DNA from 2 places in the Clostridium lapidicellarium genome. Region 2 is predicted to be linked to the other one. Evidence: riboswitches for the same ligand, from Rfam matches in the RefSeq annotation. Region 2 holds a riboswitch; the other holds the start of a gene.
The links. Region 2 has a riboswitch for glycine ahead of gcvT (glycine cleavage system aminomethyltransferase GcvT). Riboswitches for the same ligand answer to the same signal wherever they lie in the genome.
Positions count from the first base shown of each region.

Region 1: linked by a shared signal. The riboswitch ahead of AB8S09_RS09090 (GrdX family protein) and the one ahead of gcvT (glycine cleavage system aminomethyltransferase GcvT) in region 2 are both predicted to bind glycine.

Region 1 covers NZ_JBGFFE010000011.1:69,242-72,459, forward strand. The annotation lists gene AB8S09_RS09080 (Crp/Fnr family transcriptional regulator) at 233-910, opposite strand; gene AB8S09_RS09085 (ATP-binding protein) at 1,022-1,612, shown strand; glycine riboswitch at 1,731-1,886, shown strand; glycine riboswitch at 1,889-1,945, shown strand; gene AB8S09_RS09090 (GrdX family protein) at 1,978-2,388, shown strand; gene trxB (thioredoxin-disulfide reductase) at 2,460-3,218, shown strand, end outside.
Region 2 covers NZ_JBGFFE010000025.1:29,774-32,991, forward strand. The annotation lists gene AB8S09_RS13490 (nitrogenase component 1) at 1-94, shown strand, start outside; gene AB8S09_RS13495 (nitrogenase component 1) at 78-1,415, shown strand; glycine riboswitch at 1,594-1,688, shown strand; gene gcvT (glycine cleavage system aminomethyltransferase GcvT) at 1,745-2,851, shown strand; gene gcvH (glycine cleavage system protein GcvH) at 2,869-3,218, shown strand, end outside.

The sequences.
Region 1 (3,218 bases), on a different contig from region 2:
AAATAAAGAAACAGAAGATAAAAAATTAAGGTAACTTAAAAATTATATAATATAATTTAAAGATAATAAGGGGGGGTCTTTATATGTCACACAGATGTTGTAGTGGTGGTAGAAGCGGAAGCAGTGCAATAATAATAATAATTATATTATTGTTATTATGTGGTGGATGTGGAAGAGGAATATGCTAAGTAGTAAGTAGAAGGGAGACGATTTTCGTTTCCCTTTTTTTACTTCAAAGAAGCAGGTCTTCCAGAGAGTCTATATCTTTTATAAATATGAGGTTTTTGTTAAAATCTATTAGATTGTCTTTTTTCATGTTTATGAGCTCTCTTGAAAGAGACGGCCTTGGAATTCCCAGCTGATCCGCCATTTCCTTTCTGGTACAGTTTAAATATATTTTTAAATTTTTCTGCTGATGGTATTCTTCCAATATGTAAGAAGAAATTTTCTGACGTATGGTTTCATAGGATATATTTTTGAGCTTTTTATTCAACATGAGTATTTTATCGGATAAAAGAGACATAAAGTTTTTTAAAAACATGGGGAAAATATTACATAGTTTTAATATGTCTTCTTTGGATATAAACATTACAGAAGTACTGCTCGATGCAGTTATAGTGGCCGGATAGGTATTTCTGTTGGAGAATATTATAACTTCCCCGAATATATCGCTTTCCCTTAAGATACCTAAAGTTATGACTTTCCCCGAAGAAAATGTCTTCTGTACCTCTACATTTCCGTCTATGACTATTCCTATTTTTGAACAATCCGATTCTTCAATTGCTATTACCTCTCCCTTTGAATATTTTCTGGGAGTATATTCTATCTTTGCAAGCAATTTTTCAATATCGTTTTCTGAAAAGTTTTTCATCAATATGCAGTTGCTCAATACGTCATATATATTTTTCATATTTTCCTCCGCTTTGATATATAAAAATATTATTTTACAGTAACATAGGATACGGATTGTATGATTTTATTTTATTATAATATAGGCATAAAAACAAGGGAGGAATTTATGATGAAGAGAAAGATCGTCAATATAGATAGAGAAAAATGTGATGGATGCGGTTTGTGTGTAAATGCCTGTCATGAAGGTGCCATAGAATTGGTGGGTGGTAAAGCACGGCTTAAAGGTGATGAATACTGTGATGGCCTTGGAGACTGCCTTCCGGAGTGTCCTAGAGGTGCAATAGATATAATTGAGAGGGAAAGCAGAAATTATAAAGGAAATGTATCGGAACTCGGACAATGGCCGGTTCAGCTGAAGCTTGTAAATCCCAGGGCTCCCTATTTGAAAAATGCAGAACTTTTAATAGCGGCAGATTGTACGTCTTATGCTTATGGAAATTTCCACAGAGATTTTATAAAGGGTCATATTGTTTTAATAGGATGTCCAAAGCTGGATGATATAGATTATTATGAGGAGAAGTTTACCGATATCATAAAAAACAATAATTTGAAAAGCATAACTGTAGTGAGGATGGAGGTACCCTGCTGTGGCGGAATTGTAAATGCGGTTAAAAATTCAATGCTGAATTCTGGAATGATGGTTCCCTATAGGGAAGTTGTAATATCTATTGAAGGAAATATTATAGAAGATAAAAATTAATATGATAATTTTATGGGATGTATCAAAAAATGAAATATGGAATGTCGTTGAGAAATGTGGAAAAGTGTTCTGATGTAATATATAATAAAAGTAGAAAAGTTAATATTATAAATTTTGGATGAATTTTTCGGGAGATTAAGTGGAAAATTAATTTTGAAAACCACTTAGCTGCAGACTTTTGTTCTACAGCATCCTTGAATGGATAGCCGAAGGGGTAAGTGTTATTTCTCTTAGATAATATGAATCTCTCAGGTCAAAGGACCGAAAAAGGACAAAACTCTGGAAAGTTTTTGTCACCGAAGGAGTAAATCTCTCAGGTAAAAAGGACAGGGTAAAAGAGAATTCTTTTATCGTGTCCTTATTTTATGTTTAACAGGAAAAATTTGAAAGGAAAAAATGATATGGTAGAACCCATAATGGTAATTACTAATAATCCAACATGCAGGGAAAAGCTGTCAGACAGATATGAAATTGATTTCATAGACGGCAGTGCCATGGATGTATTAAAAAAAGCTAGAGATTACATACATAAAAATCACAGGCTGCTTACTCATCCACTTGTAAGTGGTGTGAAGCCCAATGAGGTCCCGTATAGGACTGTCATAATATCTAAAACAACTGAGAATACTGTAGATGTGGAGTCTTTAAATTATATAGAGATGGGAATTCATACTACTCAAAAATTTTTAAGGGATTATGGTGTTTCACATTGGAGTAAAAAAGTGCTGGATGACTTTTCAGTAGTAGATTATGATTTGATCAGATATAATCTTTGATAATTTATGTGTGAGCAGGGACATGAATATAAAGAACTGTTTATATTTTAACAATATTAGGAGGTATGAGTATGGAACATTTATACGATTGTATAATAATTGGCGGAGGGCCAGCTGGTCTGTCGGCAGGTCTCTATGCAGCAAGATCCAAGATGGATACTTTGTTGATAGAGAGGGCGAAATATGGTGGGCAGATAACTACCACGGATGAACTTGATAATTATCCGGGTTCCATTGAAAATTGTACGGGAGCCAGTTTAAGCGAGAGAATGAAAAAGCAGGCTTTGGACTTTGGAGTGAAGTTTGCAAAAGATGAGATAGTAGATTTGGATATTGATGGTGCAATCAAGGTATTGAAGAGCAAGAAGGAAACCTATAGGGCCAGGACAATAATAATTGCCACAGGTGCAAATCCAAGACTTTCAGGCTTCAATAATGAAAGGAAATTGAGAGGAAGAGGAATTTCCTACTGTGCAACTTGCGACGCCGATTTCTTTACAGACCTGGATGTAGCGGTAGTAGGCGGTGGAGATTCAGCTATCACCGAAGCAATTTATCTTACAAAATTTGCTAGCAGTGTTACGGTTATACACAGGAGAGATGCCTTGAGGGCAACAAAATCACTGCAGGAAAGGGCCTTTAACAATCCCAAAATAAAGTTTATATGGAATTCTATTGTAGTAGGGGCTGTAGGGGACGAAATACTCGAGGGATTGATCTTAAAGAATAAAATTACAGGTGAAAACAGGAAGTTGAAGGTAGATGGATGTTTTGTGTTTGTGGGATATGAGCCCATATCACAGCTTTTCAAGGGAAAGTTAACTATGGAT
Region 2 (3,218 bases):
TGCCTGTCACTGTGAGCTTCCCTATACCGATTGGTGGTTGAAGCAGGATCCCTGTACTTTTCTAGGAGGTGGATGTAATGGCAAAAACGACTGATATAGTTGAGCAGCCCAGGCATTATTGTGCATTGGGAGCGGAACAGTCTGTATTGGCCATCAAAAAAGCTATTCCAATAATACACTCCGGTCCTGGCTGCGGAATCAAGCTTTATGACGGACTGAGTGTCGCCTCGGGATACCAGGGTATAGGATATTCAGGCGGGAGCTCTGTTCCCTGTACAAATACAACTGAAAGGGAAGTTGTATTTGGGGGAGAAAAAAGATTGAGACAGGTTATAGATGGAGCTTTGAAAGTTTTAAAAGCTGATCTGTTAGTGGTTTTGACAGGGTGCACTGCGGACATAATAGGGGATGATGTGGAAGAAATAGTAAGTGAATATAGAGATAGGGGTATTCCGATAGTCTGCGCCGAGACAGGTGGATTCAGGGGGAGTAATTTTAAAGGGCACGAGATGGTGGTTGAAGCCATCATAGATCAATTTATAGGGGAAAAGAGAGTAAAAGTGAAGAGAGGTCTTGTAAATGTTTGGTCTGTGCTTCCCTATCAAGATTCCTTCTGGACCGGCAATTTGCTGGGAATAAAAAAGCTGCTTCAGGGAATAGGCCTTAAAGTAAATATACTTTTTGGTACGGAGTCGAAAGGGGTGAATGAGTGGAAGACAATTCCCGACGCCCAGTTTAATCTGGTGCTTTCACCCTGGGTGGGGCTGAATATTGCAAAGCATCTGGAAAAGAAGTATGGGACTCCATACCTGCACTATCCAATACTGCCAATAGGGGCAAAGGAAACCGGCAAATTTTTGAGAACTGTTGCAGAATTTGCACAACTGGACAGGAAAAGAGTTGAAGAATTTATAGAAAAGGAGGAAAAGAGATTTTATTATTATATTGAGAGGTCCTTGGACTTTTTCATAGAATTTAGATATGATATGGCAGATAGGTTTTTTAATATAACGGATTCTTTTTATGCGCTGGGAATAAGCAAATTTCTGGTGAATGAACTTGGAATTGTCCCGGGACAGCAGTATATAACGGATGACACTCCTGAAAAATATAGACATGGCATAAAACAGGAATTTGTCCACCTGTCGGATACTTTTTCTTCAAAGGTTATATTTGAAATAGACGGAGGTAAAATTCATGAAAGCCTGAGAAAATATCCCCTTGAAAATTACAGGCCTCTTATATTGGGAAGTTCCTGGGACAGGGATATAGCTTCTGAGCTGAATGGATTTTGGATAAATATATCTATTCCAGTTCTGCACAGGCTGGTGCTGAACAGGAGTTACGTCGGATACAGCGGCGGATTGACCCTGATGGAGGATATATACAGCAGTATATTGAATACCTATAAATAATATACTCAATTGGAAATATTTTATTGAAATAATTTGCTTTAGGATGTATTATTAATGTAGTAGTATAAAAGTTGGTTTGGATGATTGTGGCGTGAGATAACAACGTATGTTAACCGAAGGAGCAATGATATATTTTCACAACTATATCAGAAACTTTCAGGTATAATATAACGTCATGGGACAAAGCTCTGGAAAATCTGCATTTTAAAGCAGTACCGAAGGTGAAAGATGTTTTGCATCGAAACTCTCAGGTAAATGAACAGGGACATGTGAACAGTTTGTTTTCATGTCTTTTTTGCTATCTAAAAATATGATCAGGAGGGTTTGCTGTGGAGAAATTAAAGAAAACTGCACTGTTTGATTCCTATAAAAAATATGGTGCAAAGATGATAGATTTTGCAGGATGGTCTATGCCGGTACAATTTGAGGGCATAATACCCGAACACAATGCGGTCAGGGAAAAAGCTGGTTTATTTGATGTTTCGCATATGGGTGAAGCTGATATAAGGGGAAAAGATGCCCTGAAATTTGTACAGAATTTGATTACAAATGATGCATCTGTGCTTGAGGACAATCAGGTGATGTACAGCCCCATGTGTTATCAAAATGGCGGAGTTGTAGATGATATTATAGTATACAGATTTGATGGAGGACATTTCTTCTTGGTCATAAATGCTGCAAACATTGAAAAGGATATCAACTGGATGCTTGAAAATTGTGATGGTTTTGATGTGAAAATTGCAAATATATCTTCTTCCATTATACAGCTGGCACTTCAGGGACCTGAAGCCCAAAACATACTTCAAAAACTCACCGATGTGAATTTGGAGGAAATTAAGTTTTTCTTTTGCAGGAGGGATGTATCGGTCTGCGGGAGAAAATGCATGATATCCAGAACAGGATATACGGGAGAAGATGGGTTTGAAATTTATTCCAGTACTGAAAATGCAGAATATCTGTGGAACAATATACTTGAAGCCGGAAGGAAAGAGGGCATAAAACCAGTGGGACTAGGTGCAAGAGATACACTGAGGTTTGAAGTGAATCTCCCTCTCTATGGCAATGAACTTTCTGAATTCATTACTCCTCTTGAAGCCGGACTGGGATTTTTTGTAAAACTGGACAAAAAAGATTTCATAGGGAAGATTTCCCTTTTAAAGCAGAAAAAAGAGGGGCTTAAAAGGAAGATAATTGGATTTGAAATGATAGACAGGGGTATTCCAAGAAAGGGATATGAGGTCTTTAAAGAAGATAGGAAGATAGGTGAAGTGACTACGGGATACAGATCCCCGTCACTAAAGAAGAATTTGGGACTTGCTCTTGTAAACTCGAGTTATTCCAGACTTGGAACTGAGATTTTTGTAAAAATAAGAGGCAGGTTTCTTAAAGCGGAAGTTGTAAATAAAAGATTTTATAAAAAAAATTATAAAAAATGATGGGGAGGAAGTTGTAGATGAAAACTTTAGAGGGAGCATTTTATACGAAGGATCACGAATGGATAAAGGCAGATGATGGGAATAAAGCTTATGTGGGCATAACTGATTTTGCCCAGGATTCTTTAGGCGATATTGTATTTGTTGATTTGCCCGAGGTGGATTCAGAATTTGAGAAGGGTGAAGTCTTTGGAGCGGTGGAATCTGTAAAAGCAGCTTCAGATCTGTATATGCCTGTATCGGGCAGGGTGATTAAAGTAAATGAGGGACTTGTGGATAATCCTGAATATGTAAACCAGGATCCCTATGAAAACTGGATAATTTGCATTGAAATGTCAGATAATTCACAACTTAGCGAACTCTTGGATTC